3 regions of the Sutcliffiella sp. NC1 genome follow, and region 2 is predicted to be linked to each of the others. Evidence: riboswitches for the same ligand, from Rfam matches in the RefSeq annotation. Region 2 holds a riboswitch; each other region holds the start of a gene.

Evidence for each region. A riboswitch is a leader RNA that binds a small molecule or an ion and turns the genes downstream of it on or off. The one in region 2 is predicted to bind S-adenosylmethionine.
Region 1: linked by a shared signal. The riboswitch ahead of O1A01_RS09525 (SDR family NAD(P)-dependent oxidoreductase) and the one ahead of O1A01_RS12365 (O-acetylhomoserine aminocarboxypropyltransferase/cysteine synthase family protein) in region 2 are both predicted to bind S-adenosylmethionine.
Region 3: linked by a shared signal. The riboswitch ahead of mtnW (2,3-diketo-5-methylthiopentyl-1-phosphate enolase) and the one ahead of O1A01_RS12365 (O-acetylhomoserine aminocarboxypropyltransferase/cysteine synthase family protein) in region 2 are both predicted to bind S-adenosylmethionine.

Annotation. Positions count from the first base shown of each region.
Region 1 is NZ_CP115153.1:1,870,328-1,874,615, forward strand. Features, by position in the region: gene O1A01_RS09515 (coiled-coil domain-containing protein) at 1-1,335, shown strand, start outside; gene O1A01_RS09520 (DUF4652 domain-containing protein) at 1,733-2,245, shown strand; SAM riboswitch class I at 2,470-2,579, shown strand; gene O1A01_RS09525 (SDR family NAD(P)-dependent oxidoreductase) at 2,668-3,489, shown strand; gene O1A01_RS09530 (Na+/H+ antiporter NhaC family protein) at 3,572-4,288, shown strand, end outside.
Region 2 is NZ_CP115153.1:2,371,732-2,376,019, reverse strand. Features, by position in the region: gene metX (homoserine O-acetyltransferase MetX) at 1-534, opposite strand, end outside; gene O1A01_RS12365 (O-acetylhomoserine aminocarboxypropyltransferase/cysteine synthase family protein) at 518-1,846, opposite strand; SAM riboswitch class I at 1,967-2,072, opposite strand; SAM riboswitch class I at 2,194-2,299, opposite strand; gene O1A01_RS12360 (hypothetical protein) at 2,412-3,359, opposite strand; gene O1A01_RS12355 (hypothetical protein) at 3,585-3,776, shown strand; gene O1A01_RS12350 (ATP synthase beta subunit C-terminal domain-containing protein) at 3,831-4,288, opposite strand, start outside.
Region 3 is NZ_CP115153.1:2,254,679-2,258,966, forward strand. Features, by position in the region: gene O1A01_RS11745 (carbon-nitrogen family hydrolase) at 1-738, opposite strand, end outside; gene O1A01_RS11750 (pyridoxal phosphate-dependent aminotransferase) at 915-2,090, shown strand; SAM riboswitch class I at 2,178-2,283, shown strand; gene mtnW (2,3-diketo-5-methylthiopentyl-1-phosphate enolase) at 2,394-3,623, shown strand; gene O1A01_RS11760 (2-hydroxy-3-keto-5-methylthiopentenyl-1-phosphate phosphatase) at 3,625-4,288, shown strand, end outside.

The sequences.
Region 1 (4,288 bases), 500 kb from region 2:
TTTAAAAAAGACTACCCTTCCTACGAGATAGTGGAATTTGCAGAAGGCGTAGAAAAGCTACAAAGTAAATTATTGCAGGAACAACAACATTTAAAGGAACGAAAATCTTTCCTCGATCAAGAGAAAGCTAGAATGGAAAAGCAAGTAAAAGAATTACAAGAAGCAAAGTATAGTCTGGATCTTTTTATAGAAGGACACCATTTTAATGCACCTGACGTCGAAGCAGTTCGATTAAACGACGAAGAATTGAACGACTTCACCTATAGCCGAAAAAAATTCATAAAGGCAATAACAGATCAATTGAGATTAGGCAAGGCAGCAGTGGAAAATGAGAAAGAAACAGTTGCACGAGCAAAACGTAAATTTAGAGAGTTTTGTAATACAGAAATCTCAGATGTAAAACTCCGTCAAATGGCTTTAACAGGTATTGAAGTGAAACAATCATATGATGATATTCTTGAATTCAAAAGAAATATGCTGCAACGGATAGAAAGAGTAACAGTTTATGCAAATGAACATATTCGCCAAAGTGATGAAGATATGCAATTGTTCGTCACACAAATTCATACACATTTGCTTACACTTACAGAAGAGCTTAAGCAAATTCCGAAAAAAACGAAAGTGAAAATAGTTAATGATTGGAAGCAGATTTTTAACTTTAATATACCTGAATGGGACGAGGAAATTGGAAAAACAAGAATCCTAGACTATATTGAGTGGATACTTCAGCAGCTAGAGTCAGATCGTTTTTATAATGATCAAGGGGAAGAGGACGCAGCAAAAATTCGAAAAGATATTGAAATGTGGCTACAGTCCAAGCAATTACTCCAAATCGTTATGAATAATGAAGTGATGAAGGTTAGTTGTCGCAAAGTAACGAATGACAATAAAGTGACGACACGCTCATACTCTTGGGAGCAAAGTAATGTATGGTCAGGTGGAGAAAAATGGAGTAAAAATATGACTTTGTTCCTTGGAATTTTAAATTATGTAGCAGAAAAGAGACAGCATATCCAATCGAACATGAAGCGGCACCGAGCAGTCATTTTAGATAACCCATTCGGTAAAGCATCCAGTGACCACGTCTTGAGTCCGGTTTTCTTCATCGCAGAGCAATTAGGATTTCAAATTATCGCTCTAACAGCACATGCAGAGGGTAAATTCCTTCAAGACTACTTCCCAATTATATATAGTTGCAGATTGAGAGCATCTACAGATTCATCAAAAAAAGTCATGACGAAAGAAAAATGGCTCCATCATGCTTACTTCCAAGACCACGAACCGGTAGCAATGGAACGATTAGGGGAAGTGGAACAGATGAGTTTGTTTGAGTAGACTTCTAATTTAAAAGAAATTTATTATGTTACAGTAGAAATTGCAATAAATAGAGAAGAGGACGAGATATTACAGCCACTAGATATGAGGAATTACCTTTTAATCTAGGTTATGATAGAAAATGGATATTTCAATGTAAAAAATGGAAAAGAATGCCTAGTAGTACCGTATTATATAATGAAATATCAACAGCGGCTCAGCATCAACCGGATTTTTGGGTATTAGTAATACCACTTAATCCTACACCAAATCAATTAGATTTCCTAAATAGTATAGAAAAAAGTTAACCTTTTAAAATAATCTTGTTTCCTCTTTCAGTAATTGAAGAGATAATTTATCACATTCCAGAGACCAAAAGTATTTTAATTCGTGGTTTACTACCTAATGGGAGTGAAGAATGATGTACCAACTTATGTATGATGAAGTCAATGAGAAGTTAATACAAATTAACCCAAGTGGAGAGAGTACTATCATTACAGAAGACTTTCCTTCTAAACCCGAAGTATCTCCTGACAAAAAGAAAGCAATTTATATTTCGCCTTTAGAATGGGAGAGATCAGGAAGTCTTTATATGTATGATATGGAAAGTGGATACATTAAAGAAGTTATTTCTCCTGATAAAGATGGAAACATTCCTAAATATGCTGTTTGGCTTAATAAAAAGACGATTGCACTTATTAAAGGTTATGGGGACGGGACTGTTGGAATTGGGGGCAATGTGTTTATTTATGATATTGAAAAGCAGCAATTAACTCAGATTACCCATTTTTCTAGTAGAATACAAATTACAAAATTACTTGTAAAGGGAAAATTACTTATCTTAAGAGGTATTAGATATACGGATGATAATTTTTCAACTTTTAAGGAATATGAAGAAGTATTACTAATCGACGAAATTTTAATGAAATGAGTAATAATGTTAGTTTTGTAATCCGATGGAACGAGGGGATAATAATATCGTGCACACATTTGGTAACCGTTATGTCAAAAAATGTGTGGATGACTTTCCTGTCCCCATGTCCCAAATGGCTTTCATATGGACCACAAGAGTTCCGCGAATTTTTTAATTGACATTTATAGGGATGATAATTTAAACTAGGAACAATAAAATTAAGTTTAATATATTTGTATATTCTCTTATCAAGAGTGGTGGAGGGACTGGCCCGATGAAACCCGGCAACCGTTCATGTTGACACATGAAAAGGTGCTAAATCCTGCAAAACGTTTGTTTTGAAAGATAAGAGAGGCGTAGCTACTATTAATGATGAATGCCTCTCTATCTAGAGAGGCATTTTTGTGTAATTAGGGAAACATTTAACGGGAGAATTTTCCGTGTTCAATCTGCTTAAAATGATTGAACTAGTTGGTAAAAAGAAGTGGGGGATTTTAATGTATGTGATGGATTTGACAGGAAAAGTAGCGATTGTGACTGGTGGAGCAAGGGGAATTGGTAAAGCAATCGTTAATGCATTACTTGAATGTGGTGCACAAGTGGCTGTAATCGATTTGGCCCCGTCCCCTGAATCTCTACATGAAAAAATATTGTATTTTCAAGCAGATATTACAGAAAGTTCAATAGTTAATGGATACGTTGATCAAACTGTAAAACACTTTGGTAGACTAGATATTCTAGTCAACAACGCAGGGATTTCCTCGATGGATTATGTTGTAGACATAAAGGAAGAGGACTGGGATCGGGTGCTTGATGTGAATGCAAAAAGTGTCTACCTTTGGAGCCAGGCTGTTGCTCAGTATCTCATCAAACAAGGTCAAGGCGGAAAAATCATCAACATCGCTTCTCAGGCTGGTAAAAATGGGTACAGATTAATGGGAAGCTATGTTGCATCCAAACATGCTGTAATGGGCTTTACAAAGGTGATGGCACTTGAATTAGCAAAGCATGCAATTAATGTGAATGCCGTTTGTCCGGGCATTGTCGAAACAGACATGAAGCGAAGTGAACGAGTCATCGGTGGACAATTAAGAGGTTTGAATGCACACGCAATTGAAATGGAGGATATTTCTCAAGTACCACTTGGCCGAACTGCAAAACCCGAAGATGTGGCAAATGTCGTGATCTTCCTGACTTCAAGGTTTTCGGATTATATGACGGGGCAAGGTGTGAATGTCACTGGGGGTATGACAATGTCTTAAGAAAGCTCTCTAGATAAAAGAATTTTTACACTTGAATTAAATTTAATTTTATCGTAGCGAAAAATGAGAGGATGAAATCATTATGTCAGAGGAAAACGTTAATAAGGGTAGCTTGTATGCCCTTTTACCATTATTTGTTTTTGTACTCCTTTTTATTGGAGTAGGTGTATTTGCAAAGGACTTTTCCGTATTGCCATTGAATGTTGCAATACTTGTTGCTGCAGTTATCGCATTAGTTATGAATCGTAAGGAAAGCTTTGCTAAAAAAATCGAGATCTTTTGTAAAGGTGCAGGCGACTCCAACATTATTTTAATGTGTATTATCTTTATTTTAGCTGGTGCTTTTGCAGGAGTAGCAAGAGAAATGGGTGCAGTTGCATCCACTGTTAATTTAGGTCTCTCCTTTTTACCACAGAATTTTCTACTAGTAGGATTATTTATAATTGGGTGCTTTATTTCGATTTCTATGGGAACGTCTATGGGAACGGTAGTGGCGTTAGCACCAATTGGAATTGGGATTGCAGAGCAAACCGATATCTCAATGGCACTCGCAATGGCAACAGTTGTTGGTGGGGCGATGTTTGGCGATAACCTATCAATGATTTCTGATACAACGATTGCTGCTGTTAGAACCCAGAAAACAAAAATGAGTGATAAGTTCAAAGTAAACTTTTTCATTGTATTACCTGGTGCAATCATTACAGCCATTATTCTATTCATTCTTACTTCGGGTAATAGTGCTAACATTGATGGGGAGTATACATATGAAATTGTAAAGGTGCTTCCGTATTTAGCAGTT
Region 2 (4,288 bases):
AATACCATAATCGGATAAGGTAGGGGTAACTGCCATCGGTATTAAATGTTTTGCAAAATGGGGATAAAGTATCCCCCATTCTAAAACTTGCATGCCACCCAATGAACCACCAATAATTGATAGCACTTCTGTTACTCCTATTTTTTCTAACGCTCTTTTGTGACTATGAACGATATCTCGAATGGTTATAGTAGGAAAATCCCCCCTATATTTTTTTCCTGTTTCAGGATTTATAGAAGTAGGACCAGTTGAGCCCGAGCAGCCTCCGAGCACATTCATCGTAATAACATTATATTTGTTCGTATCGATATAACGTGAAGGTCCGATAAGATCTCTCCACCAGCCAGGGGACACCGATGTCCCGACTGTTAAGTGGTTTCCTGTTAAAGCATGACAAACTATTATACTATCGCCATAAAGGTTCCCTACTCTTTCATAAGCGACTTCCACATCTTTTAAATGGACACCACTCTCCAATTCAAAGTCACCAATACAAACCTTTCCGACTTCGTATAAATTATTTGTTTGAAGCATCTCCAGCAATTGCCCCTTTCACAGTAAATCCAGTAGCTGAATAAAAGGCTTGATCTAAATCATTTTTTAAATCTTCAACGGATTCTATGCCAACCGATAAACGTATTAAATCTTCTGTAACTCCTGTTTTCTGTAAATCTTCAGAAGATACTTGCTGATGTGTAGTTGAAGCTGGATGTATAATGAGCGATTTAGCATCCCCGACATTCGCTAGGTGAGACCATAATTTTACACTATCAATGACTTTTCTACCTGCTTCTCTTCCACCCTTAATTCCAAATACAATAATTGATCCGTACGTATTGTTTAAATATTTCTTTGCTAAATGGTTTGATGAATGGTTTTCTAAACCTGGGAAAGTGACCCAATCAACAGCAGGATGTTGTTGTAAAAATGCAACTATTTCTTTCGCATTTTCATTATGCCTTTCCATACGTAAATGTAATGTTTCTAACCCTTGTAATAGAAGGAAAGCACTTTGTGGGCTTAAACATGCACCGATATCCCTTAATAGTTGAACACGTAGCTTTACAGCATAAGCTAATGGACCGAACGTCTCGGCAAATCGAAGACCGTGATAACTTTCATCTTTTTCTATAAAACCAGGGTATTTCGGTTGATCCCAATTAAAAGTTCCACCATCTACAACGACCCCACCGATTGTTGTACCATGACCTCCTATCCATTTTGTTGCAGAATGTACAACGATATCAGCTCCCCATTTAAGCGGTTGACATACATACGGTGCAAACGTATTATCAACAATTAATGGAACATTGTTTTCATGCGCAACGTTTGCAATCTCTTCAATTTTCAACACGTTTAAACTTGGATTGCCGATTGTTTCTGCAAAAACAGCTTTTGTGTTAGGGGTAATTGCTTCTCTAACTTTTTCTGGGTTTGTTGTATCTACAAAATGTACCTTGATTCCATATTTCGGTAGTGTGTTTGCGAATAAATTATATGTTCCACCGTACAGGTTTTCAGCAGCAATTATTTCATCACCAGCTTGAGCTATGTTTAATATGGAAAAGGTAATAGCAGCCATCCCAGAGCTTAACGCAACTGCCGCAACCCCACCTTCTAATAGCGCTATTCTTTGTTCAAAAACATCAACTGTTGGATTCGTAATTCTACTATAAATGTTTCCGAACTCTTTAAGTCCGAATAAGTTTTGTGCTTGTTCTGTACTCTCAAATACATATGAAGTTGTTTGATAAATCGGAACTGCTCGTGAACCTGTTGTAGGATCTACTTGTTGACCACCGTGTAATAAAACTGTTTCTAACTTATACTCTTGATTATTTGACATGTTACATTCCTCCAAAATTAATATTTTTTAAGTTTACTTTTTTTCTTGAATATCTATTGACTAGCCTACAATATCTACAAAAATAAAAACCTCTTCATAAGAAGAGGTTCATTTTCCCTCCTCTTATCTTCCAGACAAAAAGTGTCTGCAGGATTTAGCACCTTTCAAGTTTTTGAAGGTTGCTGGACGTCATCGGGCCTGACCCCTCGGTCACTCTTGATAAGAGTTTATAAAGTTGTAAATATTTTACGTTATGATGTCGTACAATAATATATTCCTAGTTGTCGCCACCTCCAAAAATTAAAAATCCTTTCTAAAAGATTAGAAAGGATTAATATGCAGTCCTCTCCTTATCTTTCAAACAATAATGTTTGCAGAATTTAGCACCTTTCAAATCGTTTGAAGGTTGCCGGGCTTCTTCGGGTCTGTTCCCTCCACCACTCTTAATAAGAAGTTTCATTTATTATTATGTTGTTAAATAAAATAATAACAATTTTAAATATTTTCTGTCAATAGTTTTTGTAATCTTTTTTAAAAACATACTTTTAATCTATGATTAGTATGTTCATTCTTCTGGTAATATTAAGTTTATTCCGCCGATTTTAGGGTAGAATTCACCTATAGAACCCATACCTCCAGAGTAATATTGATCTCCATCTTGATTACTAAACTGGAAGAATGGTTGTATATATACTATTTTCCCTTTTAGCTCATCAATATTTTTGGAGGATAATGGAATATATAGGAGCATTTCTCTTTCCGTCAATGTTAATGGTAAATTAAGAGGTTCACCATTAAATTCATCAAGTTCATTCGAGTATAATTCAAAATCATCATCAAATGTGTACATCATATTATTTATATCATTTTCTGTCATACCTGGTAGCCAAAACAGTATGCGTTCTAATACGTCTCCCTTTGGGCCATCTAATCTAAATATATAACCTGTTCCATTAAAACCTAGTAGGCCATTCATAACCCATCTATTATGACTAACTTGATCTTCATTACCTATTAACGTAAATTGGTACGTTTTATCCATTGAGAAAGTTTCTTCCATCCCGTTAACCTGTAATTGTAATGAATTCAGCATGTAGTTTTCATCAAAACTATCCTTTATCGAGGTCATTGTCCTTTCCCCAATTGTAACTTTAGATTCACCGTTTATCATCATTTCTACTTCTGAGTGAATGTTCCTTTTATACCACGGTAAATCCTCATCCACTTGTAAAATGTATTCCCCTTCCATTTTTGAGAAAACATTACCTTTGTCATCTCTAAAAATTAATTTATCAATAGTAGGCGTTTTTTGCCATGGATGAGCTTTTACCCACACAACAGGTAGTGAAAATGACGCAATTGGTATGTTCTCTTCCACTGTTAACACGATAGAGCCACCACTATTTAAAGGATATATTCCACTTGAAACATTTGATTGAGTACTCCACCAAACGATTGAAATAGTAAAACAAATAATCGTAAATAGGAAAACAATCAATATCCTTTTTAACATTGTGTTTCCCCCTTTCCTTATGTCATAATATTCAAACGTTTTAGGGTGGAAAAGGTTTCATTTTTTTTAATATAAAAAGCAAACTAATAATAGTTGAAACTTTTTTACCTAATATACCGTATATTAAGTAATCTTTAAAAAGGCTTGGCAACTACTTCTTAACCATTCAAATGGCCTTAGTATGTTAAAATATAAAAGAAATTGCACTTGAAAGGGTGTGGGTGGATGGATATTTATATTGCATCAACAATTATAGTGGCACTATCACTACTATATTATGGTTATGATAAGAAAAAAAGTTATGAATTAAAAGAAAAAGAATTAGAGCTTGAACATAAAAAATTGGAACTTGAAATTATGAAGCTCAATAAAGATGTGCAAACAAATAACGACGAAAGAAAAGATACACAAGTTTGATTGAATTCAAATTGTGTCTCTTTTTTTTGTCGTTACATCGCTAAACTATGAATATTAAAGCCTACCTACAAAAGTAACATCTTCTACTCTACGCCCATCTGCACCGCCACTTATGATTGTTTGAACATCTTGTATAACTTCTTGTAAAGAAACCGATTGTCCTTTTACTTTCGTATGCTCTTCCGCTACGAAAAAAGGTTGCGTTAAATATGCTTCAAGTTTTTCCCCTCTTTCGTACGTTTCTTTCTCTGAAATCGGGATTGCTTGATTTCCTCTTACTTGAACTAGCGCACGTAATTCACGATAACGACGTAATAATTTTTTTGCACGTTGTTGAACTGATAAGTGATTTTGATCAATATATGCTCCTTCTAATATAGACGAAGTAGAATAAATTGGATTTACGGCAGGGAATTTAAATCTTGCAGCTAAGTCCGCATCAAAGTGCCAAACAGTTTCTAACGGACCATATGGCATTTCTTCATCCATTACTTCTCCTTTTAGATCCAGAA
Region 3 (4,288 bases), 120 kb from region 2:
AACCTTCTCCACTTTTTCTAAATCAATGTCACTAACAACGATTGCTTCGTCTTCCAAACCTTCCGCTAAAACTTCCCCCCATGGGTCGATAATCATTGAATGGCCAGCAAATACGTTATTAGGGTCCTTCCCAACACGGTTAGCTGCAACTACATAGCATTGATTTTCAATAGCTCTAGCAATTAATAAAGCTCTCCAATGCTCGAGCCGTGATAATGGCCATTCCGCAACGACGAAAACCACTTTTGCGCCTCCCGTTGTATGGGTACGAATCCACTCAGGAAAGCGAATATCGTAACAAATAACTCCAGCGCAAGTTTCCCCATCTAGTTGAAATAATCCATCATTTTTTCCTGGTTGTAAGTATAGATGCTCATACATTAACTGAAACAAATGTAGCTTACTATATTCACCTACAATATCGCCTTCGTCGTTTACAGTGTACATGGTGTTATATGTACCTTTAGATGTATTTTTAGCAACGGAACCACCGACAATATGAACATTATGTTTTTTTGCTAACATTTGAAGTGTTTTTTTAGTAGTGTCACCGTTATTGTCACCAATTTCGTCTAACCGGGTTAAATCGTACCCTGTCGTCCATAACTCTGGTAATACGATAATTTTAGGGCTATATTTCTGTACAGTTTCCATAATCAATTTTTCTACTTTTTTAACATTTTCTTGCGGTGAACCGAACGTTATATCAAACTGAATACAAGCTACTTTCCATGACATATAAAAGTCCCCCTTTATTAGCCTTCGTCGTTTTCTGCTACCTGCATCTAATTTACAATTTATTATTCATTGTGTATAGCCCATTACAGAAAATTTCAAAAAACTCTTTACATTTTGCTTTTAACATTATATGATTTGTCACTAGTATTTCAACATTTTTTTAAGAAGGTGTACAAATGAAAAACTTTAAACAATCAAAATTGTTACAAACGTTACCAAAACAATTTTTTGCATCCCTTGTTGAAAAGAGCGGAAAAGTAGTTGCATTAGGTCATGATGTCATTAACTTAGGACAAGGAAATCCGGATCAGCCAACACCGCAACATATTGTACAATCGATGCAAAATGCGGTATTGAAACCACAACATCATAAATATGCCCCATTTCGAGGCCATGATTTTTTAAAAGAGGCGGTTGCAGCATTTTATAAACGAGAATACGATGTAGTGTTAGATCCAGCAACAGAAATAGCTGTTCTTTTTGGCGGAAAAGCTGGATTAGTAGAGCTGCCCGTTTGTTTGCTTAATGAAGGTGACACCGTTTTAGTCCCTGATCCAGGCTATCCAGATTATTTGTCTGGAGTTGCGCTAGCAAAGGCAAACATGGAAGTAATGCCACTTGAAGAGAAAAATAATTTTCTACCAAACTATCAAAATATCTCAGAATCTGTGCTGAAAGATGCAAAGTTAATGTTTTTAAACTATCCGAATAATCCTACAGGTGCTATGGCAACAGCTGCTTTTTTTGAAGAAACATTAGAGCTAGCAAATAAAAATAATATTTGTGTCGTTCATGATTTTGCATATGGCGCTATCGGCTTTGAGGGGAATCGTCCAATTAGTTTTCTACAAACTGCTGGTGCTAAAAATGTTGGCGTAGAAATATATACCTTATCAAAAACATATAATATGGCAGGGTGGAGAGTCGGTTTTGCCGTTGGGAATGCTAGTGTAATTGAAGCGATCAATTTACTTCAAGACCATCTATATGTGAGCCTTTTTAGTAGTATACAAGAAGCTGCTGCAACTGCGCTTTTAGACTCTCAACATTGTGTAGATGAATTAGTGGAAATGTATGAGGAGAGACGTAACGTTCTCGTAAACGGATTGAAAGAAATTGGTTGGGACGTTAATGCCCCACAAGGATCCTTTTTCGCATGGTTAAAAGTCCCTAATGGCTATACTTCTGAAAGCTTTTCTGATTACTTATTAGAAAATGCTCATATTGTCGTTGCACCAGGAATTGGCTTTGGATCATACGGTGAAGGTTATGTGAGAGTAGGGCTATTAACAAGTACAGAAAGATTACAAGAAGCGGTTGATCGAATTAAAAAATTGCAATTATTTTCTTAATCACTGTTGACAAAAAAGATTACCAATGTCATAATCTCAACTAGATTTTCTATTTTTGTAATAGTAAAAAAATGAATATATTACGTTTTCTTATCAAGAGCAGGTGGAGGGACTAGCCCGATGAAACCCGGCAACCGACTTATTTTTAAGCACGGTGCTAAATCTTGCAGCTTTTTTAGCTGGGAGATAAGAGGATGTTAGGATACCTAACCTCTTCTTATTGGAAGAGGTTTTTATTTTGTATTTAATTCATTTTAAAGAGGTACAACAGCACAGTAATTTTTACAAAAGGGTGTGGAATAGATGAGTGAAGTAATTGCTACATACTTAGTTCATGATGCGAAGGGGAATCTAGAAAGAAAAGCAGAAGGGATTGCCCTTGGACTAACAGTTGGTTCTTGGACAGATTTACCAAAAGTAGACCAGGATCAGTTAAAAAAACATAAAGGTCGAGTAGTACATGTTGAATATCTGCCAGAGGACGAAAAGGTTAACAGATATTTCGGTGAGAAGAGAACAAAAGGACTTATCAAAATTGCTTATCCATCACTTAATTTTTCTAATGACATTCCTGCCATTATCACTACAGTTTTTGGGAAGCTTTCTCTTGATGGAGAAATTAAATTACTTGATTTACAGTTTAGTGATGAACTAAAAAGAAGTTTTCCAGGACCGAAATTTGGTATTCAAGGTATTCGAGAAAAAACAGGTGTGTGGGAGCGTCCGTTTGTAATGAGTATTTTTAAAGGAGTATTAGGGCGTGATCTCGCCTTTTTACGAGACCAATTAAAAGAGCAAGCGTTAGGCGGAGTGGATTTTGTAAAAGACGATGAAATATTATTTGAAAATGAATTAACACCGTTTGAAAATAGAATAATTGCCGGTAAGGAAGTACTTCAAAATGTGTACGAACAAACAGGGCATCGTACGCTTTACGCGGTGAACATTACTGGTAGAACATATGAGTTAAGGGATAAGGCGAAAAGAGCGGTAGAACTTGGAGCTGACATGTTATTATTTAACGTTTTCTCCTATGGACTAGATTGTTTACAAAGTCTCGCAGAAGATAAAGATATCAAAATACCAATAATGGCCCATCCTGCATTTAGTGGTGCTTTAACACCTTCACCAGTTTACGGGGTTTCGTATGAGCTATTATTAGGTAAATTACTACGATATGCTGGGGCAGATTTTTCCCTTTTCCCTTCTCCTTATGGAAGTGTAGCGCTAAAAAAAGAGGCAACATTAAAAATTGCAAAAGAGTTAACGAAAGAGGATCTTGTAAAAGCAAGCTTACCTGTCCCATCTGCTGGTATTCATCCTGGTTTAGTGCCGTTATTAATAAATGATTTTGGTCAAGAGTCAGTTATTAATGCTGGAGGCGGAGTACATGGGCACCCTGATGGAGCCGCTGGTGGTGCTAAAGCATTCCGTCAAGCTGTAGACGCCGTACTGGAAGGGAAAACGTTAGGAGAGGCAGCTGCAGAAAAAGAGGAATTACAGAAAGCATTACAGCTTTGGGGTGAAAAATAAGATGACAACTTTAAAAAGACAACCTGTTATTTTTTGTGATTTTGATGGAACTGTAACGAAGTCAGATAACATTATTGCAGCGATGAAGCAATTTGCACCTGATGAATGGGTTTCATTAAAGGATCAAGTGTTATCTCAACAAATTAGTATACAAGATGGAGTAGGGGAAATGTTTGCTTTACTTTCATCCAGTAAGAGGGAAGAGATTACTAACTTTATTGTGCAACAAGCGAAAATACGCGAAGGGTTCGACCGCTTCATTGCTTACGTAAAAGAGCAAGAGATCCCACTATATATTGTTTCTGGTGGAATCGACTTTTTCGTCAAGCCGTTATTAAAAGGACGGATTGAAGAGGAATATATCTATTGCAATAGAGCTGATTTTTCAAACGAGAATATTACTATAACTTGGCCACATAGTTGTGATGAACAATGTGATAACGATTGCGGCTGCTGCAAACCTTCCATCATTCGAAAAATTGCAAACGATACTTCATACAAAGTGGTTATTGGTGACTCCATCACTGATCTACAAGCAGCTAAATTAGCAGATAAAGTGATTGCGAGAGATTTTTTAATAGAAAAATGCGAAGAAAATAAACTCGCTTATGAATCGTTCGAAACGTTCGATGATGTCATTTCCATACTACAACGACTGGAGGTTA